DNA from 3 places in the Rhizobium sp. YTUHZ045 genome. Region 2 is predicted to be linked to each of the others. Evidence: riboswitches for the same ligand, from Rfam matches in the RefSeq annotation. Region 2 holds a riboswitch; each other region holds the start of a gene.

Region 1 (7,883 bases), on a different replicon from region 2:
AGCAGAACGGCATCATAACCGTACTCCATGACGGTGGCGGCGTGAGACGGGCGGCCGATGCCGGCATCGATGATCAGCGGCACATCCGGAAAGTGCGCCCGGAACGATCGCAGCGCCATCGGGTTCAGCGGCCCTTGAGCGGAACCGATCGGCGCGCACCAGGGCATCAGGACGCGGCAGCCGGCATCCAGCAGCCTTTCGGCGACGACAAGGTCGTCGGTCGTATAGGGGAAGACCTGAAAGCCCTCGCCGGTCAGGATGCGGGCCGCTTCGACAAGGCCGAAGACGTCAGGCTGCAACGTATCGTGATGTCCGATGACTTCGAGCTTGATCCAGTCGGTGCGGAAGACGTCGCGCGCCATCTTCGCCGTCAACACGGCCTCCTGCACGCTGTGACATCCGGCCGTATTCGGCAGCACTTGCACGCCAAGCTCGCGGATCAGGTCGAAGAAGGCGCCGCCTGCTTTGCCGCCGGCGGCTTCGCGGCGAAGCGAAACGGTGACGATCTCGGTCTTCGAGCGCTTGACCGCCTCTGCAAGCACAGCTGGAGACGGATAGCGGGCGGTGCCGAGCAGCAGTCGGGAGCGGAATTCAACATCATAAAGTTTCAGCATCTCAGCCTCCTTGCATGGGTGAGAGAATTTCGATGCGGTCGCCTTCGCCGAGCCTGAAATCGCCGCGGTCCTCACGGTGCACCAGCTCGCCGTTCACTGCGGTCGCCAGCCATTCGCCTTCGTAGTCGAGAGCGAGAAGAAGATCCGCGAGCGTCGCGGCCGCGACCTCCTGTTCCTCGCCATTGATGATGAAGGTCATGATGCCTTCCTTTCCGAGTGCTTGTCTTTTCCAAGAAGAAGCCGCGCCACCTCCCCTGCCATGGCTGGCGCAAGCAAAAAGCCATGACGGTAGAGGCCATTGACATGGAATGTGCGCCCCTCCTGCGTCACCCGCGGCAGATTGTCGGGATAAGCCGGCCGCACGCCTGCCCCGGTTTCCGTAACCCGTGCCTCGCCGAAGGCAGGATTGAGGGTATAGGCGGCATTCAGCAACTCCATCAGCGAACGCGCGGTAATCGGGCCGATGTCGTTGCTTTCGATCATCGTCGCCCCGATCATGAAGCGATTTCGCTGGCGTGGCACGATATAGATCGGGTGGCGCGGATGCAGCAGGCGAACGGGACGGGAGAGAGAGACCTCCTTCGTTTCGACGCAAAGCATCTCTCCGCGAACGCCGCGCAATCCGGGCAGACGGCCGATCTGGGCAGCCCCGGTGCAGTCGATCACGCGATCGTAAGGGGCAAGGTCGGCATCGCCCCTGACGCCGAATGTGAGGCGCATGCGGGCTTCCTCAAGTCCGGCGGCGAGCCCGGAGAGCGCCTGGCGCGGATCGAGATGCGCTTCCTGCCGGAAGAACAATGCCCTGCGGAAGCGGCCAGCGAGATCCGGTTCAAGCGTCGCGATCGCCGGCTCGTCCAGCCATTCCCATCCGCTTGTCCGGCGACAAAAGCGGTCGAGTTCGCCGGCATCTCGCCCGGCCGCCACCACAAGCGTCCCCCGGCGATTGACATGGCCGGGCAGCGCTGCCTCCCACCAATCGGCGGCAAGACGGCCGAGCGCCAGGACCGGCTCGTCTGCGCTTTCCCTTTCGCACCATGGAGCCAGCATGCCGCCGGCAAAGCCGGAAGCACCGGCGCCGACCTCGTCGGCTTGCTCAGCGACGCTGACCCGGAAACCGTGCCGATGGAGCTGCCAGGCAACGGTGAGGCCGGCAACGCCGGCCCCCTTGACGAGAACATGCATCGTCATTCTCCGGCAAGAGTTTTCGCAGCCTCGGCGACCGGCATGTAGAGGTCGCCGCCGTCGCGATACCTGGCGGCCATGGCTTCCAGTCCTTCTTTCTGCGCTTCGGCGCGAATATCGTGGGAAATGCGCATGGAACAGAATTTCGGGCCGCACATCGAACAGAAATGCGCCACCTTGTGGGCCTCCTTCGGCAGGGTCTCGTCGTGGAAGGAACGCGCCGTATCCGGGTCGAGGGAGAGGTTGAACTGGTCTTCCCAGCGGAATTCGAACCGCGCCCGCGACAGCGCATCGTCACGGATGCGGGCGGCCGGATGGCCCTTGGCGAGGTCGGCGGCATGCGCGGCAATCTTGTAGGTGATGACACCGGTCTTGACGTCGCTGCGGTCGGGTAGGCCCAGATGCTCCTTCGGCGTGACGTAGCAGAGCATGGCCGTGCCGAACCAACCGATCATCGCGGCTCCGATGCCGGAGGTGATGTGATCATAGCCCGGCGCAATGTCGGTGGTCAGCGGTCCGAGCGTATAGAAGGGAGCCTCGCCGCAGACCTTGAGCTGCTTGTCCATATTCTCCTTGATCTTGTGCATCGGCACGTGGCCAGGGCCTTCGATCATCACCTGGCAATCCCTGGCCCAGGCAATCTTGGTCAGTTCGCCGAGGGTTTCGAGCTCGGCAAATTGCGCAGCGTCATTGGCATCGGCGATCGAGCCCGGGCGAAGGCCGTCTCCAAGCGAGAAGGAGACGTCATAGGCACGGCAGATGTCGCAGATTTCCTCGAAATGCTCGTAGAGGAAGCTCTCCTTGTGGTGATGCAGACACCACTTGGCCATTATCGAGCCGCCGCGTGAGACGATCCCGGTGACACGATTGACGGTGAGCGGGATATAGGCAAGCCGCACGCCCGCATGGATGGTGAAATAATCGACGCCCTGCTCGGCCTGTTCGATCAGCGTATCGCGATAGACTTCCCAGGTGAGATCCTCTGCAATGCCGTTCACCTTTTCAAGCGCCTGGTAGAGAGGCACCGTTCCGATCGGAACCGGCGAATTGCGAATGATCCATTCGCGGATGTTGTGAATGTTGCGGCCGGTGGAAAGGTCCATAACCGTGTCGGCGCCCCAGCGGATCGCCCAGACCATCTTTTCCACCTCTTCCGCCATCGACGAGGTGACCGCCGAGTTGCCGATATTGGCGTTGATCTTCACCAGGAAATTCCGGCCGATGATCATCGGTTCGGATTCCGGGTGGTTGATGTTGGCCGGAATGATTGCCCGGCCGGCTGCGATTTCCTGGCGGACGAATTCGGGCGTTACGAAATCGGGAATATCAGCGCCAAAGCTTTCGCCGTCGCGCGCGAGCGCCTCCTTCGCGGCCTGCCGGCCGAGGTTTTCGCGGATGGCGATGAACTCCATTTCCGGCGTGACGATGCCGGCGCGCGCATAGGCGAGCTGGGTTACGGCGCGGCCCGCTTTTGCCTTCAGCGGCGTGTTGCGAATAGGGAATTCCGGCGTCAGCCGCTCGCCGGTGACAAAACCATTGTCTTCAGGCTTCACCACCCGGCCTTCATAGGCCTCGACATCGCCACGCGCCCTGATCCAGCTCTCGCGCAAACGCGGCAGTCCGGCGTCGATCGAGACCGTATGTGCCGGGTCGGTATAGGGACCGGAGGAATCATAGACCGTGACCGGCGGTTCACCGGAGGTCGGGTGAAGGCTGATTTCGCGCATCGGCACGCGCAGATCAGGATAGAGCGTTCCGGGCTTGGCGATCTTGGTCGAGGCCGGAAGCGGGCCGGTGGTGACGACCGGAGTAAGCTTGGGTGCGACAATATTCATGGGTGAGGCTCCAAGGTTTGACGTTTGGAGACCCAGTTCCAGTGTTGGAATGATGGAAAGACGCCTCATGCGACAAAGCGAAATCCGCCCGACAGCCGCAGCGTCTGCACCGTCCCTACGCCAGTATGAACTGGATCAGGTTCAACGGGTCACTGCGCCACAACAGGCAAAGCCGTATTGTTCAGCAGAATCTCAGCCCCTTGCCGGGACACCCCTGGTGAATACCTGCATCAAAGACCGCTGCGGCCCTGATGTCAAGCCGACCCTCACGCGTTCCTATCCGGACCTTTTGAGTCGGCGGCCAGTCCGATAGAGCAGCATTGATTGTGGATGGGCCAGCTCCGCCGGCCCATTTCACTCGCCAGGACGCTGCCGTCCATGCTCTGAATATTCGTGGCATGGTCTCATGTTTTGCTGACGGGCGATAACGTCCGTTTATTTGTCAGACGGCGCCTGCTGGATCACCCTATCGCAACACCATTCTTGCATTCATGCCCTATCGTTTCGTTCACACTGCCGATCTCCATCTCGACTCTCCCCTGCGCTCTCTCGCGCTTCGCAACGCCGAGCTGGCCGATCTCGTCAGCGACGCCAGCCGGCAGGCGCTGGTCGCGATCGTTGATCTTTGCCTTGAGGAGCAGGTCGATGCGCTTGTTATCGCCGGTGATCTCTATGACGGCGAGCAGACGTCGATGAAGACGGCGCGCTTCCTGGCAGGCGAGCTCGAACGGCTGCACCGAGCGGGCATCTCAGTCTTCAAGATCCGGGGCAATCATGATGCGATGTCGAAGATCGCCCGGGAACTGGTGATGCCCGATACGGTGAAGATCTTCGGCGGCCATGCCGAGACTGTCGAGACCACCAAGGGCAGCTTGTCGGTCGCAATCCACGGTCTGAGCTTCGCCAAGCCGCAAGCCCCGGACCCGCTGCTGCCGAAATTCAAGCCGCCGGTAGCGGATGCCGTCAATATCGGCATCATGCATACGAGCCTGGCCGGATCGGCTGGACATGATGTCTATGCGCCCTGCAACGTGCTCGACCTGCATGCCTCGGGTTTCGACTACTGGGCGCTCGGGCATCTCCACCAGCGCAGCCATTATCCCGGCACGGCGACAGTCATCATGCCCGGCATGCCGCAGGGCCGCGACATCAATGAAGCGGGCGTCAAGACCGTGTCGCTGGTGACCGTGGCGGACGACCGGACCGTGACGGTGGAGGAGCGGCGCACAAGCATCGCGCAGTTCGAGCGCGTCAATGTCGACCTCACGCGTGTCGATGATTGGCGTGAGGCGGCCACGGTGGTCGAGACAGCGCTGATGGCGCAGCGCGACCGCACGGCTTCGCCGCATCTTGTCGCACGCCTCAGGCTTTCCGGCCGCACGCCGCTCTCCTGGCAGTTGCGGCGCGATGTCGACCTCATGCAGGCGGAAGCCGAGCGGCGCAGCGACGCGATCGGCCGCACCTGGATCGAGAAGCTGGAACTCGCCTTCGAAGCGCCCTCGATCCCCGCAGACGCGTCCGCCGCCGATCCCGTCATCGAACTCGGGGCGCTGATGCGGGACGAGGTCATCACCCGCAGCGGATTTCGCGACGAGGTCAGGGAGATGGTCCGGGACCTGCTTGCCGACCTGCCGCCCGAGAGCCGGGCATTTGCCGGCCAGAACGAGGCGGGTTTTGAACGCTTCATCGACAGCCTTCTCGCCGATGGCGCCGAGGACATCGCCGCCCGGATGAAGGCGGTGGATCGGGGAGACAGCTGATGCGTCTGCGCCGCCTCGACCTCACCCGCTATGGCAAGTTCACCGATCACTCCATCGATTTCGGCGCGGCCCGTCAAGGTTCGCCGGACTTGCACATCGTTTATGGCCTGAACGAAGCGGGCAAATCGACCACCTTCGCCGCCTATCTTGATCTGCTCTACGGCATTGGTGAGCGCAGCACCTATAATTTCCTGCATCCCTACAATACGATGAAGGTTGGTGCGCGGCTGGAATTTGGTGGCTGGGAATATGAGCTGGCGCGGCTCAAGCTGCGGACCGGCAGCCTCGTCGATGATCGGGGACAAGCTGTGAACGAGGCGCTCCTGGCCGGCGCGCTTGGCGGCGTCGGTCGCGAGGCCTATCGCACCATGTTCTCGCTCGACGATCAGTCGCTCAAGGAAGGCGGCAACGCCATCATACAAAGCAAGGGCGAACTCGGCGAATTGCTGTTCTCGGCCAGCTCAGGCCTGGCAGGCCTGAGCCGTTCGCTGGTGACGGCAGCCGACGAAGCCAACGCGATCTACAAGAAGCGGTCGTCGAGCACCAAGCTCGCGGAACTCAAGCGTTCGCTCGAAGCGCTCAAGGCCGAGCGCAATGCCATCGACACGCTTGCTTCGGCCTATGCGGCCCTGAAATCGACTTATGAGCAGGCCGACGCTGCCTATGGAAAAACCACGCGGGAACTGGCCGAGGCCAAGACCCGGCATCAGGAGCTGACGCGCCTTCTCGGCGCCCTACCCCCGGCCCTAGAGCTCCGGCGGCTGGATGCAGATGCAGCCGCCATGAGCGATCTGCCGCGGCCGCCGTCCGAATGGTTCGCGCTCCTGCCCCAGCTTTCGCGCGACGAGACGCGGCTGCAGGCGCTTGTCGAGACCGCCGACCGCACGCTGCGCCAGCTTGCGGATGAGATCGAGGCGATCGCGATCGACGACAAGGCGCTGGCAGTCACCGCGCATATGGACCTGCTGGATCAGGGTCGGGCGCGCTATCTTGCGGCTGAGAGCGATCTGCCGAAGCGCCGGCTGGCGCTGGCCGAACAGGAGGGTGAGTTGGCCCGACTGCTGGCCGATCTCGAACAGCCGGGCCATGCGAAACCCGAGGCGCTGCTGCTGCCCGCTTCGCTGATCGGCATCATCCGCGATCTTATCGAACGGCGTTCCGGCGTCGAGGCGAAACTGGCAGCCGCTGATCGGGAACTGTTGCGAGTGCGGGAGAATCTCGAAAGGCTGAACAGGGAAGGCGGCTCGCGAGATGGATCTGGGCTCCTGGATCCTGCGCGTTTCGGCCGCATCGAAATCGCCCTGAGCCGGCTGGCGGGATCTGATCTCCCCGTGCGGCTTACCATGGAAGAACGGACACTTGTCCAGGCGAAGCGAACGCAGGAGAACCAGTTTGAACAGCTCGCACCCTGGAGCGGCAACGCCGTCGCTCTGCAGCGGACGGCCGCGGCAGAGCCTCGACAGATCGAAACCTGGCGTGGCCAAGCGACTGCTATCGACAAGCGGATTGGCGATCACGAGGGAAGGCTGCGCGATCTCGGCACCGAACAGGCGCTGACCAAAGCCCGGATCGCGGCCTTCGTCGCCGGCGGTTCGATCGACGATACCGAGGCCACGCGGCTGCGCGATGAACGCGATGCCGCCTGGCAGGCGCATCTCACCAGTCTGAATGCCGCCACGGCTCGGATTTTCGAGGAGCGGATGCGGCAGGACGACGTGGTATCCGCCGGCCGGCTGTCGCGGGCGCAGGAACTGGCCGAGCTGCGCCAACTCCGCCAAGCGGAAGCGGCAACGGCAGCAATGATCGAGCGGCAAAGGGAACTGCTTGGCGAAGCGCGCGCCGAACATGATGCGCTTGCCGAGCGCATCGGTGATCTGCTGCCTGAAAACATCGAATATGACGCCGAAGCCGCGGCGCGCGTGGCCGCACTCGACACTTGGAGCACCAAGCGAGCCGCAGCGCTGGCCGCCTGGGACGATCTGCAGCACGCAGAAGACACGGTGCACGCGCTTCGCATCGAACTGGATAGGCATGCCGCAACGCTTGCGGAGAGCCTTGCAGAAGCCGGTCTTGATGACGCAGACCAGCGACGGGTCGCCGAGCTGATGCAGGCTGCAAATGATATACTCGCCGCCAGCACAGCCGAGCGGGCGGCGCGGCAGGCGCATGAAAAGGCGGTCGGTGACCTCAGCCACGATCTCAGGGAACGCCAGCGCGACCAGCAGGAGGCGGAAGCCGCCATGGCGGCCTGGGAGCGGGAATGGGCGGAGGCGCTGTCGCGAACCTGGTTTGCCGACAAAGCCGGTTCGATGGCGGCCGTCCGAGCAATGCTGAATGCGCTCGCTGCACTGCCCTCCATCCTGAAGGAAAGAGATGACCTCGCAACTCGTGTTGCCGCGATGGAGCGCGACCAGCAGCAATTTCGCGAGCATATCGCCGGTCTTCTCAGAGACTGCGGTCTCAGCCAGCCGGCCGTAGATACGCTCGCCTCC
Region 2 (7,883 bases):
GAAGTCGGCCTTGACGGACGGATCCGCCCAGCTCCTGTAGAGCTCGCCCATCAGGCCGGGGTCTTCGTTCAGCGTCGGATAGCCGTAGCCGGCGACGTCGATCATCGTTTTGCGATCGAGCGCCATACCGATGGCGCGGCGGAATTTCACATCGTTGAAGGCCTTTCTATTGTTCTCGTTCGCCGTTTCCAGATTGAACAGGAAGGCGACCATGCTGCTCGGTGAATACCAGTAATGGAAATGCGCCGGGTCCTTCGCGACATAGACGTTGTCGATATCGGGAATGAAGGAGACGCCCCAGTCGAGCGTGCCGTCGGCGGTCGCCGTCAGGATCTGGTTGTTGTCGGCAAGCTGCGGGAAGCGAATGCAGTCGACCTTCAGATGCGCATTGTCCCAGTAATTCGGGTTGCGGCACTGGTCGTAGGTCTGGCCGGTGAAGCGCGGCACCTCGGTCAACGGCCCGCTGCCCACCGGGTTCTCGTTGGCGAAGGTGACAGGATCGGCGACATCCTTCCAGACATGTTCGGGAACGATCGGCAGCTGCGAGATCTGCTCGGCAGCAAGCGAGCTCGGATTGGCAAGCGCGAAGCGCACCGTCTGGCCGTCGACGGCCTGCACGTCGGTGACGAAGGTCCAGATGCTGACGAAGTCGAGCGCCGGGAACTTTTTCAGATAATCATAGGTGAACTTGACGTCGGCTGCCGTCAGCGGTTTGCCATCAGACCATTTCAGGTTCGGGCGCAGCTTGAAGTCGATGCTCTTCAGGTCGTCGGAGAGCTTGAAGCTTTCGGCCAGGCGATAGACCGGCTTGTTGCTGTCGAAGCGATTGAAAATAACCAGCGGCTCATAGATGAAATCGAGCGTCGATTGGCGCGCCGAGGTCTGGTTGAACGGGTTGAAGTTGCGAACCCAGGTCGTGGCCGGTTCGATATTCGCCGTCAGGATCGTTTGCGCCATGGCGGATCCCGAAAGCAGCGTCAGTGCGGCGGCTGCAAATAGATATTTTTTCATGTTCCATTCCCCTTTTCTTATGCGTGAAAAATGATCTGCCGGTCAGGCGGCCGGCACGCTGGCAAACATGTCTTCCACCTCGGCATGGGCGGCGCGGACGTCGATCTTGAGATTGCCGAGGCGAGCCTTGCCGGCGGCGATACGCTTCAGAGCGGCATCCGTGAGCGGGCGGGCGGCCTTGGCGGCGGCTTCGCTTTCCCTGACGTCCCCGTGGCTGTGGAGGGCGATATCGAAACCCGCATCGAGGACTTGGGCGACGCGTTCCGGCAAGGTGCCCGTGAGCGACTGCATGAAGATGCAGTCGGAGATCAGCACGCCCTCGTAACCCATCTCTTTGCGGATCACGTCGTGCATGACAGGAGAGACGGATGCCGGCAATTCGGCATCGTAGGTCGAGTAGACGACATGGGCGACCATGGCCCAGGGCGTATCCTTCAGTGCGACGAAAGGCTTGAAATCGGTGGCGGTGAGCGTCTCACGGCTGGCATCGACGACCGGACGCTCCTTGTGGGAGTCGAGCGTGGCGCGGCCGTGGCCGGGAATATGCTTCATGACCGGCATGTTGCCGGTCTCTAGCAGCCCGTCGACCACCTCACGGCCGAGGGCAGCGATGAAGTCGGGATCGGGGCCGAAGGAGCGGGCGCCGATGACCGCACTCGTCGTCTCGAAGACGAGGTCGAGAACGGGCGAGCAGCCGCTGGAAAGGCCGAGTTCCGTCATCATCGCGCCCATGGCCTGGGAGGAAAGGCGCAGTGCTTTTTTGCCGAGATCGAAATCGCGGCGGGCCAGTTCGGCGAACTGGCCGAAGCTGCGGAAGAGCGGCCAGGGACCGGCGTCGAGATGCTGGACGCGGCCGCCTTCCTGGTCGGTGAAGACGGGCGCATCCTCTCGTCCGACGGCTTCGCGGAAGCGTTCGATCAGCCGCTTTGTCTGCTCCGGCTCGCGCTGATTGCGCCGGCCGACGAACAGGCCGAGCGGATTGGTCTCGCGAAACAGGGCGAATTCGTCATCCGAAATCGCAGGGTTCGGGAGACCGACAAAAAGGGCGAGCGGGGTCGAGGACACTTCTGGAACTCCGGTATCAGCTGGTCATTTCGGCGCGCTTCGCAGCATGCCTTCGTAAATGCCCTTGTCGGGGGCAGGGATGGCGATCGCACCCGCGGTGCTGGCGTAGAAATCGACCGGCCCGGCATCGCCGATGAAGGCATAGGCATGGCCGAGCGCCTTCATCGTCTGAAGGCAGGCGGAAAACAGCGCGAGACCGATGCCCTTGCCACGCGCCTCGGGATCGACGCCGGTTAGGCCGAAGAAGCCGCGGGCCGTCGTGTCATAGCAGGCAAAGCCGAGCAGCTTGCCGCCGTCGACGGCAATCTGGCAGGCGACGGGTTGGCGGGAAAAGGCAACCGAAACTTCACTCGCCCAATTCTCGCTGAATCGTTCGCGAACCCAGTTGACGACCAGGTGCAGTTCCGGTGGAAGAGCCGGACGAATGGAGGCGCGGACATTATCGGCCCGCTCTTTCAGGTCGGCGAGCCTGTTGGAATATAAGCTCACAAGCAGGTCTGGCACCTGTCTCTCCTCCAGATATTCCTTTATAGCGGAATATATATCCGTTTAATGTCATAGACTTGGCTATCTAAATGGGCTTGTCAACAGGGATTTTCAAATGGAGCGGTGCGCCCGGCTTCGGACCAGCGCCAGCTGGCGCGAATGAAAACGGCCCGGGGAGGCCGGGCCGTTTTTCTCTCATAATCCTAAGCCTGCGCCTTTCGGCGGGATCGGTTATTCGCCGTGCTTCCAAAGCGCATGAAAATGCTGCACCGGGCCATGTCCGGAGCCGACAGTGAGACTGCCGGCGGCGGCGACTGCATCGGCAAGGTAATCCTTCGCAATGGCGACGGCTTGCTCGGCCGATGCGCCCTTGGCAAGCTCGGCGGCCAGTGCGCTGGAGAGCGTGCAGCCAGTGCCGTGTGTATTTTTCGTTGGCACTCGCCTGGCCTCGAACCAGTGCAGGCCGTCGGCCGTGGCAAGCACGTCTGGGCTCTCGTCGCTGCCGAGATGGCCACCCTTGACCAATACGGCGGCGGGGCCAAGCGCGCGCAGCCGCTCGGCCTGCGCCGCCATCTCATCGCGATTGGTCGCGACCGGCTGGTGCAACAGGGCCGCGGCCTCGGGCAGGTTCGGGGTAAGGAGGGTTGCGAGCGGCAGCAGCAGCCGGGTCAACACGTCGACCGCTTCGGGCGCGAGCAGGGCGGCCCCACCCTTGGCGATCATCACCGGGTCGAGAACGATGGGGATTCCCGGTCGACCGGCAAGGGCTGCGGCGACAGCCTCGGCTATGCCGGCATTGGCGATCATGCCGATCTTGACGGCGTCGACGCGCACATCGGCGAAGACGGCATCGATCTGATCGGCGACGAATTGCGGGGGCACCAGATGCACGCCGGTCACCCCTTGCGTGTTCTGTGCCGTTAACGCTGTGAGCACTGCCATGCCGTAAACGCCACGGGCGCCAAACGCCTTGAGATCGGCCTGGATGCCGGCGCCGCCGGAGGGATCCGAGCCGGCGATGGAGAGGACGTTGCGGATCATGGGCGGACCTTTCGGATTTCTGCGGCGATGCGGCGGGCGGCGGCCTCGGGGTCCGGCGTGCCCGCAATGGCGGAGACGACGGCAAGCCCTTCGGCGCCGGCTGCAAACACTTCGGCCACATGCTCCGCCTTGAGGCCGCCGATGGCGACGGACGGCACCGGCGAGGCCTTCACCAGCCTGGCAAGACCATCAAAGCCGACCGGCTGTTTGTGATCAGCCTTGGTCGGCGTCGCAAAGACAGGTCCGACGCCGGCATAATCGACAATATCAGGGTCGACGGCGGCAGCGAGCCGGGCTGTTTCCACCGAGAGACCAAGGATCATCTCGGGTCCGATCATGTCTCGTGCCCTGCGCGCATTCATATCCTCCTGGCCGACATGCAGGCCATCGGCGCCGATCGCGACCGCAGCCTCGACATCGTCATTAACGATGAGGAGGGCGCCGGTTCCAACGAGCGCCTCTCTCAAGGCGCGGCCGGTCTCGATCATGCTGGCCGTGCCGGCATGTTTGTCGCGCAACTGCACCATCGTCGCGCCGCCGGCAACGGCAAGCCGCGCCGTCTCGATCATGCCGATTCCGGCGCAGAGATCGGGATCGAGAACGAGATAGAGCGAAAGGTCGAAGCGCTTCATGCGACCGATACCCTTGCCCTGGCATCGAGCGTTTCGGCGTCGATCGCAGCCAGCGCATCGAGGAAGCGCCAGGAAAAGGAGCCCGGGCCGGCGGCGCCGAGCGCTGCATCTTCGCCGGCGACGGCGAAGGTCGCAAGCGCGGCGACAGTCGCGCCGAAGAGATCTTCGGGCGCGGTCGCGGCAAAGGCGCCGACGAGGCAGGTGAGCGAGCAGCCGAGCGCGGTGACCTGCGGCATCAGGGCCGATCCGCCCGCAATACGGACTGCCCTCGCGCCATCGGTGACGAAATCGACAGCACCGGTGACGGCGACGATGGTCCGCTGCCTCTTCGCCAGCCGCCGTGCCGAATCCTCCGCCTGTTCGACTGGATCGCGGCTGTCGACGCCCTGACCACGGCTCTCGCCGCCGGCAAGCGCGATGATCTCGGAGGCGTTGCCGCGGATAATCGTCGGGCGAAGCTCCAGAAGGTCGGCCACCGCGGCGCGACGGAAGCCCGTGGCGTAATGGGCCACCGGATCGAGCACCCAGGGTTTGCCGGCCGCAATGGCGGCCTTGGCAGCCCCCTGCATGCCTTCGAGCCATTGCGTCGAGAGCGTGCCGATGTTGATGGTCAAAGCATTGGCGATGCCGGCGAATTCGCCGGCTTCTTCAGCGGCATGCACCATGGCGGGCGAAGCGCCCGCGGCCAGCAGGACGTTGGCCGCGATATTCATCGCGACATAATTGGTGATGCACTGAACGAGCGGCGGCTTTTCGCGCATCGCCTTCAGCATGGCTCCCGACGTGATCTTGCTCTGCATGGTGCCCCTTTCAGGCGGGGGCGGGCGCGGGGCGCTGCTCTTACGGCGGTGCCCCGAGCGACTCCCTCCGCCGGCATTATCCGGTTCAGGTTCGAAGGGTTCTTCTCAGCCCGTCTGTCGACGAACGCCCCTGTCTCTCATCACGCTCTTTTTCGCAGAGAAGGGCGCGGCTGTCACTCCGAAAGTGAGTATTCCGGTATTTCGGAGCGGCTGCCCTTGGGCGTGGACATTGCTGGAGGCCTTCCCAGCGCAATCCTGAAGGCATCCAATTTTGCCTAACTCAAATCATGCAGCCCCGTCGTAATAGCCGGGCTGATTGAAAACTCCGAAAATCGAACCCTCAAACCACTCCGCTCCGGCGTACAGGCTGTCGGCCCGACCTCATAGCGATCGGCAGCCGGGAAGGGTGCTAGCCGCAGCAACGGCCAGCGGCTACCGTCGCGGGAGCCCTGGATGCGCACGGCGCCGTTTGCGACAGTCACACGGATGCGGAAATCCTCCAATTCCTTGAAGGGCTGCGACACCGACCAGTCTGACTTTCCGTCGGTGACGACGGTGCTGAGGAAGGCTTCGCCGTCGGTGAATTCGACGCCTGTTTTCACCCAGCGGCTCTCGTCGATGCGTACCATCAGGCCGGCCTGATCGTAGAGGGTGCGGAATTCGCCCTGGACGCGGATCTGTGCGGTGAAGCTGTCGCCCGTGGGAAAGGCGAGGAAGTGGCCGGTGTCGCGGGTGAAGCCGTAATAGGTCTCGCGCCAGAAATCGGTCTTTTCGCCTGTCGTCATCGTCAGGCCGGTTTCGTCGGCGTGCCAGCTGGCCGGCTCGTTCAGCCATTTCCCGTCATTGAAGTCGATGCTCATTCGCTTCTCCCTTCCTTTAATCTTGCCGCAGGGCAGTCGTCTCACTTGGCGTATCACGCAGGCCCCGTGCGGAGAACTAGCGCAGCTGAAGATGGTGCTTTCCGGAAACGCGCCATCCGCGGCTGCATAATCGACCGCTCATGCTTGACACGATAGCTTCAGCTTCTATTCTGTTACAAAAAGATGAATTACATAATTGTGGAATTAAATCGGGAGCTCTCATATGAAAACATTCGTCGCATTCCTTCTCGGCACCGCGCTCGTCGCCCTGCCTTCGACCCTGCTCGCTCAGGAAAAGGGCGGCGTCATCAATGTCGCGACGATCGGCGAGCCGCCGACGCTCGATCCGATGTCGTCCACGGCTGATCTCGTCGGCATCGTCACGCAGCATATTTTCGAGACGCTCTACACTTTCGACAAGAGCTGGAACGTCACGCCGCTTCTCGCTGAAAGCCTGCCCGAGATCAGCGCCGACGGCAAAACCTATACGATCAAGCTCAGGACTGGCGTCAAGTTCCACGACAATACCGATATGACGTCCGAGGATGTGGTCGCTTCGCTTACCCGCTGGATGAAGATCGCCTCGCGCGGCAAGCAGGTGGCCGGCTTTATCGACAAGATCGCGGCTACCGATCCTTCGATGGTTACGATCACGCTGAAGCAGCCCTATGCGCCGCTGACCTCGCTGCTCGCCTTCAACAATTCGGCGGCGATCATCATCCCGTCCGAAAAACAGGACGAGCCGATGAAGGAGTTCATCGGCACCGGACCCTATATGCTGAAGGAACGGAAAGCCGACCAGTATATCCAGCTTGTCCGCTTCGATGGGTACAAGCCGCGCAGCGGCGAGAGCGATGGTTATGGCGGCGCGCGTCATCAATATCTCGATGAAATCCGCTTCGTGCCGGTGCCGGACCCGAACACCCGCGTCGAGGCCGCCGTTTCCGGGCAGTACGACTATGTCGACTCGATCCCGGTCGAATCCTACGACAAGCTAAAGGCCTCGACCGCCGCGCAGCCGGTCATGCTGAAGCCCTTCGGTTATCCGGTTTTTGTCTTCAACACCAAGGAAGGTGTGGCTGCCAAGGTCGATGTGCGCAAGGCGATCCGCCAGGCGCTCAGCATGGAAGATATGCTGGCGGCGGCCTTCGGCAGCAAGGATTTCTATGCGCTCGACGGCGCCATCTACCCGAAGTCCTTTGCCTGGTCGACGGATGCCGGCGCCGAGGGCTCCTATAATGTCGCCGATCCGGAAGGGGCGGCGGCCGCTGCCAAGAAGGCCGGCTACAATGGCGAGCCGATCCGCATCCTGACCAGCCGCCAATACGAGTTCCATTACAAGATGGCGCAGGTCGCCGCCGAATATCTGAAACTTGCCGGCTTCACCGTCGATATGCAGGTGGTGGACTGGGCGACGCTGACGCAGCGCCGCACCGATCCGAAGCTGTGGGATATCTACATCACCCACAGTCCCTTCCTGCCGGAGCCGGCCCTCATCGGCTCGCTGTCGACGAGTTCGCCCGGCTGGTGGGACACGCCGGCCCGCAAGGCCGCGGTCGATGCCTTCACCTCCGAGGTCGATCCGAAGAAGCGCGTGGCGCTCTGGGCCGATGTCCAGAAGGCCGTTTATACAGACGCACCCTTCATGAAGATCGGCGATTTCAACGCCGTCTCGGCGAAGTCGATCAAGCTCGAAGGCGTCGATCCGGCTCCGTGGCCATATTTCTGGAACGCCTCGATCAAGAAGTAAGCAACACCGCCGGTGCCGCCCTTCGGGACCGGTACCGGTCATCTTTTCTGCCGCATCTGCAAGGGATTGAAGGCCGGCATTCATGATACGCTACATCCTCCAACGCCTGTTCGGCATGATGGTCGTGATGTTCCTGGTCGTCACGATCGTCTTCGTCATCGTGCGCGTGACTCCGGGAGATCCGGCCGCCGTCATGCTCGGGCCGGATGCGACGCCGCAGGATATTGCCGATCTCCGG
Region 3 (7,883 bases), on a different replicon from region 2:
CTGACCAGACGCTGCGAATGGTTGAGTGAAACGAGCGCTGTTGCGACGGCCAGTGGGAAGACCGGAAATCCATAGGGGATGTCAAGCCAACCGTAACCTTCGGCCGAGCCGCCTGGGGATATGAGGAGGCGGTAAGCGGCAACCGCGACGGCGAGGAGTGCCGCGGCGTCGAACCAGGGAGATCGTCTTGCGGGCAACATCACTTCGATGCCGGCGGCAAGCGCGCCGAGCGCGAAGACAGCAAAGAAGCCGATCGGATTATAGTTGGGCATCCATTCCTTCGCTCCACCCTGAAGGCCATATGCCCAGCCGCGCCCGATATCGTCGAGCGCAAAGAGCCTCAGGATCATCAGATGAGCAAGAAGGACGACGGCAATGACGCAGAGCCAGGCGGCGCGGGCGAAGAACGGACGTTGCCGTAGCAGCGGCAGGCGAAACAGAAGGAGAAAGCCGACCGGGAGGAGCACATAGCTGGTGACCTCGAAGGGAATGGACCAGAGCGGCCCATCGGCTTCGACGGGAAAAAACGTGCGCCAATGCCACTGGCTCATGAACAACAGTCCCGAGACGTAGCGGACGACGAGTTCTGGCGTCAGCGGCACGGCAAGCAGCGTCAGGCTAAGGACGAAGCTGACGCTGGTGGCGACCCAGAAGCCCGGAGCGATGCGCGCCAACCTGCGGATGGCGTAGTGCCCAAGGCTGGGCATGGCGCCGCCGGCGTCGAGAGCGTGCCAGAAGGGGCGAGCAAGCAGAAAGCCGCTGAGCACGAAGAAGATGGCGACGCCGAAATTGCCGAAGCGGAGGACGTTTGCCGTCGCCGCCAATTCATCCGGTATTCTGCGCATATCCAGCCGGAGCGCGAGATGATGCGCGAGCACCAACAAGCAGGCCATTGCGCGCAGAAAGTCGGCTCCGGCCAGTCTGTCCTGTGCTCGCATGTCGTTCCCCGCCCTGCCCGATTCGGCTCAAACCGCCCAGGCGCAAAGCATTGCCTGGGAAGACCGCCTCGGCAAGGCCCCGGGCGAGCTCAGCCGAGGAGTTCGTTGGTGTAATAGGTGGAAAAGTCCGGCTTCTCCTTGATCACGACGCCATTCGCATCGACGAGAATGCCGTTCTCGACCAGGAAAGCGCCAATGGCATCAGCCTTTGCCGGATCAAGCGTGCCGATCACGCCGGCCTCGGATCTCAGGAAATGGCCTTCGATCAACGCCTTCTGAGATGCTCTCACCAGATCCGTGTTCATCAGCGCACCGTTACTTCCTGATATCAGCAGGTCGCAGGCTTCGTCGGGATGATCGATGGAGTAGACATAGCCTTGACGCGTGGCCTGGATGAAGGCGCGCGCGTGTTCTCGACTGGCAGAGAGATAGGCGTCACTGGAAACGATGACTGTCGTCTGCTCGTCGGGAATGCCGTAATCGGAATAGTGGAAGCGGCTGATCTGCCGATTTTCCAGCTCAGCGGCGATGCCCTCCCAGGTGTAGATCTCCAGCGTGAAGTCAATCGAGCCATTGTCCAGCGCCTCATAGGCGGAGGTGCCGAGGGTGACGGTCTTGACGTCGCCCTTGCCGCCGTCATTGCGGATCATCGCCGAGACCAGCGCGCTTTCCCAAGTGCCGCCGAAGCCTCCATAGGTCTTGCCATCGAGATCTCTAGGGCTCTTGATGTCGTCCCGCCCGCCCTTGAAGATCAGGCGTGCGGTTTCCGTCTGGACGACGCCGTAGACCATCTTCACGTCACCGCCGCCAGCACGCTGCGTCAGGGCCTCGATCTCGCTACTGATGCCGAAATCGGCGACCCCGTTTGATACCAGCGTGCCGGCACTCGTGTCGGTAAAGGGTAGAATTTCGACATCGAGGCCGGCGGCCGTGTAGAAGCCCTTCGCCTTGGCGACGTAGATGCCGATGTGATTGGTGTTGGGCGTCCAGTCGAGCGCGATACGAACCTTTGCGGGCGCCGATTGAGCGAAGGCGACGCGGCCGGCGAGGCTTGTCGCGATGGCGGCGAGCATCGTCTGGCGGCGGGTGAGAAGCGGCATGGTGACCTCCTCAGGTCTTTAGAGCATGACGCCGAAAAGCACGGTTTTCGAACGACATCAGACTCTAACTCTTTAAATTGGAACAGGATTCAGATTTTGGGCCGACCGGCCTAAAACCACCCTGTTCTAGCGGATGAAGCAGGGTTTGCAGGATTTCGGTCTCGATCGCCTGGGCCGCCGGCGAACCGACATCGGCAATGCTTCTCGGGCGGGGCAGGGGAACGCGGAATTCGCGGATGACACGCGCCGGACGGGCAGACAGCACGTAGATCCGGTCGGAGAGAAAAACGGCCTCGCGAACATCGTGGGTGATCAGCAGCGCCGTCCAGCGATGTTCGGTCCACATGCCTTGCAGCCACTCCTGGATCTGCGTGCGGGTCAGCGCATCGAGCGCGCCGAAGGGCTCGTCGAGCAGCAGCATGTCCTGCTCCTGGATGACGGTGCGCAGCAGCGCAGCACGTTGGCGCATGCCGCCGGAAAGAGAGGCGGGGTAGTGATGCTCGAAGCCGGCAAGGCCGAACCGCTCGAAGAGGGGCGCGACAGCGGCGCGTGCAGCCCGGCGAGCCATGCCCTTCACTTCCAGACCGAGCGCGGCATTATCGATGATCCGGCGCCAGGGCATCAGCGCATCGCGTTGTGGCATGAAGGCAAAGGAATGCGGCGTCTGTTCCAGCGCTGCTTCGTTGAAAAGCATGGCGCCGGAATCGGGTCGCAGCGCCTGTGTCAGCAGTCTCAGCACGGTCGATTTTCCGGAGCCGGATGGGCCGACGATCGAGACGAACTCGCCGTCTGCGACGGCGAGCGAAATGTCGTCTAGAACTTTCATGCCGTCGAAGGACTTCGAGATGTTGCGCAGCTCAAGCATCTGACCGGTCATCGGCGCCGCTCCTGGGATGGCTGCCAGGGCATGACGAAACGCTGGATAACCAGCGTCAGCGCGAAGAGGCAGAGCGTCAACAGAGCGCTGACGATCACGGCGGCGAGCACGAGATCGGGACGGAAATTGTTCTTGGCGTTGAGGATATAGATGCCGAGGCCGCTTGCAGCGCCGGCATATTCGGCAAAGATCGCGCCGACGACGGCATAGGTGATCGAGATTCGAAGGCCGGCGAAGAAATAGGGCAGCGACGAGGGAAGCCGCGCCAGGCGGAAAATGCGCCAGCGGCTCGCTTTCATCGAATTCAAGAGCTCGGCAATGTCGCGATCGGTCGCCTCATAGCCCTGAAGCAGGGCAACAAGCAGCGGAAAGAAGGTGACGAGCGCCACCAGCAATATCTTCGGCAAAAGGCCGAAACCGAACCAGAGGACGACGAGAGGCGCGATCGCCACCAGCGGCAAAGTCTGGCTGGCGATGAAGATCGGCAGCATTGCCCGGCGCATGAATGGCATGAAATCCATCAGGATCGAAGAGGCGAAGGCGAAGGCGAGCGACAGGGCGAAACCACCGAGTGTCGCTCCGAGCGTCGGCCAGGTGTTTGATATCAGCGCCTCTCGGTTCAGCCAGCCCTGGACAAGGATACGCGAAGGTGCCGGCAGAATGGACGGTTTGATACCGGAAAGATCGACATAGAGTTCCCATGCCGCCAGAAAAGCAAAGCCTGCGAGCAAGGCGGGCATTGCCCGGTACACGGCGAGATAGAGCGTCGCAAGGCGCGAATCCGATGGTCGTGGCGATGTCATCGGCGTTCGATTTCAGGCTTTCGCCGGGCCGTTCGCGCAAACCTGTCGAGGGCATCGGTCTCGATGCGATTTGGGGCGGTTGCCTTGAGGGCATCGATAGGGATGCCGACGGAATTGCCGGACGTCCGGTAGAGTGACACTTGCGCGCCGGAATACATTTGGACCTCGCTCCGCTGGCATTACCCAGATCAGCTTAGAAGGGTCCGGAGGCTTGCGCCTCACATCTCAGCCCCGGCGACACGGAGCTCCCCTGTTATTTCGGCGAAAACTATCATCGGGGTTTTCTTGCCGCAACCGCAAAATTGCAAACCCGTGCGCCCGGTCGGATGGGGCGCAGATAAAAAAACACCCGGACGGAGGTCCTGTCCGGGTGTTTTCCGAGGTTCCGTACCTGCCGGGAACGGAACCCGAGCGCTTGTCTTTCAGGCGGCAATATCGGCAGGGGCGATTGGTGCGGGCCGGGCAAGCGCCGACGCCATCATTTCAGCTTGTATCGACCGGATGATCTCACTGACGCTCCTTCCTGCGCCTCGTGCTTTACGGCCGGGGAAGCAGCGGTTATAAAACCTCAACTAATATTGAGGTCAATAGGCCATGAATAGGATTTCTGCAACGCCGCTCGGCAGGCTTCTGACGGTCGGCGAAGTGGCGCAACGCAGTGGTCTTGCCGTCTCGGCGCTACATTTCTATGAGGCCAAGGGGCTGATCTCGAGTATCCGCACGCGCGGCAACCAGCGGCGCTACGGACGCGATGTCCTTCGCCGGCTCGGCATCATCAAGGTGGCGCAACGTGTCGGCATTCCGCTTTCGGAAATCCAGACGGCATTTGCCTCCCTGCCGCAGGGGCGCACGCCGACGATTGCCGACTGGCAGACGCTGTCGGTGCGCTGGAAGGATGAACTCGACACGCGAATCAGACGGCTGAGCCTGCTGCGAGACCGTCTGACCGGCTGCATCGGCTGCGGTTGCCTGTCGATCGAAAGCTGTCCGTTGCGCAATCCCTTCGATCAGCTCGGCGAGGAAGGGCCAGGCGCACGGCTGCTGGAGACCGAAATCGAAGTATGAACTTTCAGGGAAGAGCGCCAGCCTCTGGCGGAAAGATGATGCCTGCCTTTCTTTCGGCCGGCGCGCTCATATGTTAAGGGCGAATGGCGCAACAGGCGGCATTGTCCGCGAGGAGGACGGCTTCGTGTTCCATCCGAGACTATTCGAGAATCGCAATGTCATCGTAACCGGCGCCGGGCGGGGCATCGGTCTCGAAGTGGCCCGGCAGTTCCTGGACTGCGGCGCGAAGGTGATCGTCCATACTGGACGCAAACCGGGGCGCGATCTGCCGGATTTTCTGCTGACGGCTGAATCCGAAAGACGGGCGCTGTTGCTGCACGCCGATTTCACTGCCGCTGGCGGCGCTGCGCAATTTGCCGAAAATGCGCTTACCTTTTTCGACAAGGTGCATGTGCTCGTCAACAACGCCGGCACTATGCTCGGCCGTTTTCCAGCTGCCACACTGACTGACGCAGATTATGAGGCGATTGTGCGTTTGAATCAGACGTCGGTGGTGGCGCTGACGCGTGCGTTGCTGCCGGCATTGAAGGCGGCGGAAGGCGCTGCCATCGTCAACACCGTTTCAATTTCCGCGCTGACCGGCGGCAGTCCCGGTTCTTCGATTTATTCTGCCTCGAAAGCCTTCGTTTCAACCTATTCCAAGGCGCTTGCCCGCGAGCTCGCGCCGGATGGCATCCGCGTCAATTGTGTCTCGCCCGGAACGATCGAGACGGATTTCCACGAGCGCTATTCCTCCCGCGAAAAGCTGGAGCAGACGAGAAAGTCTATTCCCTTGCAGCGGCTGGGCACAGCGGAGGATTGCGCTCCCGCCTATCTGTTTCTGGCGGCGCCCTCGCTCTCCGGATACATTACCGGCCAGGTCCTCGAGATCAATGGCGGCCAGCTTATCTGCTGATTTAGTTAGACCTTTTTTGACATTTCTTCACTTTTGGCAAATTCGTGTGTGCGAATATGCTATCGTGCTGATCTGCCTTTTTGCTTCCCTTCCGAGATGTCGAATGCCATTGCCCAAGCCCGAGCCGGGAATGTCCGGTCAGGAACTGCACAAACTCGCTGGAAACGCTCGTGAGGCGAGCGATCTGCTGAAGGCGCTGGCGCACCAGACTCGACTTCTGATTCTTTGCATACTCGCGACCGAGGAGCGGACGGTGAGTGAAATCGAAAACATCCTCGGCATTCAGCAGGCAATGGTCTCGCAGCAGCTCGCGCGTTTGAGGCTCGAAGGTCTCGTCAATACGCGCCGTCAGGGCAGGCTGGTCTATTACCGTATCGGCAATACAAACGTGCTTGCCTTCCTTGAATCGCTCTTCGATCTTTTTCCGGCTGCTGAAAACAATTAGTACCCGCCCTTGCGGAGCACGGTTGCTGCGTCGAAGATAGCTGATCCGGATGATTTCGCGCCGGATCGGGAGACCGGATGATCGACAAGCTGGAATTTTTCATCGCCCTTGCCAACGAAAAGCATTTCGGCCGCGCCGCGGAGGAGTGCGGGGTGTCCCAGCCGACGCTTTCAGCCGCGATCCGGCAGCTCGAGGATCAGCTTGGTGTCATGCTGGTGCAGCGCGGCTCGCGCTTTCAGGGGCTGACGCCGGAGGGCCAGCGCGTCCTGGAATGGGCCCGGCGCATCGTCGGCGATGCCCGCACCATGCGCGAGGAGATGCGCGCGGCCCGCCGCGGACTTTCCGGCCATATTCGCCTTGCCGCCATTCCGACGGCGCTCGCCATGCTTTCGCGCATCACCACGCCCTTTCAGGAACGACATCCGGGAGTGACCTTCTCGATCGTCTCGCGGAACTCGCTGCAGGTGCTGAGCATGCTCGAAAATCTCGAAATCGACGCCGGCATCACCTATCTCGAAAACGAGCCGCTCGGCCGGGTCACCAGTGTTCCGCTCTATGCCGAGCGCTATCATCTGATCACGGCTGCAGGCAGCCCGCTATCCGATCGCGACAATGTGACCTGGAAGGAGGTCGGCGATCTTCGGCTTTGTCTATTGACCGCCGACATGCAGAACCGCCGCATCATCAACCGGCATCTGACGGAAGCCGGCGCCACTGTGCATCCGACGCTCGAATCCAATTCGATGATCGTGCTGTTCTCGCATGTCAGAACCGGACGCTGGGCGAGCATCATGCCGCGCAACGTGGCGAAATCATTTGGTTTTCCGGTGGAGATCCGGATGATTCCGATTGTCGAACCGGAAGCCCACCATCTGGTTGGCCTCGTCGCACCCTATCGGGAGCCCTTCACCCCGCTCGTTTCGGCCCTGCTGCACGAAGCGAGAGTGCTCGTGCGGGACGAGGAGCTCTGATAGAAAAAACCTATCAATCCACGAGATAGCTTTATTGATCGTCGTCGGCTTCCCTGAGATGTTGTCTGCATGATGGCGCTCGGCTGGGGAGGCCTGCCATCCCGAAACGAGCGAGCCGCCGGGAGGGCTGCCTGATGACCATTCATATCGCCGAAGGCGATATCGCAGCGCGTACGCGGACCATCGTCGCCGACCTTCGCTTCCTTGAAGGACCGCTGCTTCCCATTCTGCACGAGGTTCAGCGAGAATTCGGTTATGTGCCGCAGGAAGCCCTGCCTGTGATTGCGGAGGAACTGAACCTCTCGCGCGCCGAAGTGCACGGGGTGATGACATTCTACCACGATTATCGCGACCATCCCGCTGGCCGCCATGTGCTGAAGCTCTGTCGCGCCGAGGCCTGCCAGTCGACGGGCGGCGACGCGTTGGCTGATCGCGTCAAGGCGCTGCTCGGGATCGATTTTCATCAGACGACGCTCGACGGCGCCGTGACGCTGGAGCCGGTCTATTGTCTCGGCCTTTGTGCCTGCGCCCCGTCGGCGATGCTCGACGGCGAGGTTTATGGCCGCGTAGACGATCAGATGGCGGCGGAACTCGTTGCGGAGGCACGTCGATGACAGTCAAGATTTATGTTCCGCGCGATGCCGCTGCGCTGGCGCTGGGGGCCGAAAAGGTGGCAAAGGCGATTGCCCAGGAAATCGCCGCCCGCGGCTTCGATGCAGAGATCGTGCGCAACGGCTCGCGCGGAATGTTCTGGCTGGAACCGCTGGTCGAGGTCGAGGCCGCCGGCAA

The links. Region 2 has a riboswitch for thiamine pyrophosphate ahead of thiM (hydroxyethylthiazole kinase). Riboswitches for the same ligand answer to the same signal wherever they lie in the genome.
Region 1: linked by a shared signal. The riboswitch ahead of thiC (phosphomethylpyrimidine synthase ThiC) and the one ahead of thiM (hydroxyethylthiazole kinase) in region 2 are both predicted to bind thiamine pyrophosphate.
Region 3: linked by a shared signal. The riboswitch ahead of NMA58_RS18895 (ABC transporter permease) and the one ahead of thiM (hydroxyethylthiazole kinase) in region 2 are both predicted to bind thiamine pyrophosphate.

The regions. Positions count from the first base shown of each region.
Region 1 is NZ_CP101433.1:141,608-149,490, reverse strand. It holds gene NMA58_RS22780 (thiazole synthase) at 1-614, opposite strand, end outside; gene thiS (sulfur carrier protein ThiS) at 616-813, opposite strand; gene thiO (glycine oxidase ThiO) at 810-1,796, opposite strand; gene thiC (phosphomethylpyrimidine synthase ThiC) at 1,799-3,631, opposite strand; TPP riboswitch at 3,726-3,857, opposite strand; gene NMA58_RS22760 (metallophosphoesterase family protein) at 4,123-5,391, shown strand; gene NMA58_RS22755 (AAA family ATPase) at 5,391-7,883, shown strand, end outside.
Region 2 is NZ_CP101434.1:373,880-381,762, forward strand. It holds gene NMA58_RS28875 (ABC transporter substrate-binding protein) at 1-1,011, opposite strand, end outside; gene NMA58_RS28880 (glycoside hydrolase family 3 N-terminal domain-containing protein) at 1,054-2,076, opposite strand; gene NMA58_RS28885 (GNAT family N-acetyltransferase) at 2,101-2,580, opposite strand; gene thiD (bifunctional hydroxymethylpyrimidine kinase/phosphomethylpyrimidine kinase) at 2,794-3,603, opposite strand; gene thiE (thiamine phosphate synthase) at 3,600-4,235, opposite strand; gene thiM (hydroxyethylthiazole kinase) at 4,232-5,035, opposite strand; TPP riboswitch at 5,081-5,177, opposite strand; gene NMA58_RS28905 (DUF1349 domain-containing protein) at 5,311-5,895, opposite strand; gene NMA58_RS28910 (ABC transporter substrate-binding protein) at 6,119-7,645, shown strand; gene NMA58_RS28915 (ABC transporter permease) at 7,728-7,883, shown strand, end outside.
Region 3 is NZ_CP101432.1:3,837,850-3,845,732, reverse strand. It holds partial or broken gene NMA58_RS18910 (acyltransferase family protein) at 1-938, opposite strand, end outside; gene NMA58_RS18905 (ABC transporter substrate-binding protein) at 1,028-2,038, opposite strand; gene NMA58_RS18900 (ABC transporter ATP-binding protein) at 2,103-2,915, opposite strand; gene NMA58_RS18895 (ABC transporter permease) at 2,912-3,718, opposite strand; TPP riboswitch at 3,867-3,980, opposite strand; gene soxR (redox-sensitive transcriptional activator SoxR) at 4,313-4,783, shown strand; gene NMA58_RS18885 (SDR family NAD(P)-dependent oxidoreductase) at 4,908-5,678, shown strand; gene NMA58_RS18880 (ArsR/SmtB family transcription factor) at 5,782-6,123, shown strand; gene NMA58_RS18875 (LysR family transcriptional regulator) at 6,201-7,094, shown strand; gene NMA58_RS18870 (formate dehydrogenase subunit gamma) at 7,229-7,708, shown strand; gene NMA58_RS18865 (formate dehydrogenase beta subunit) at 7,705-7,883, shown strand, end outside.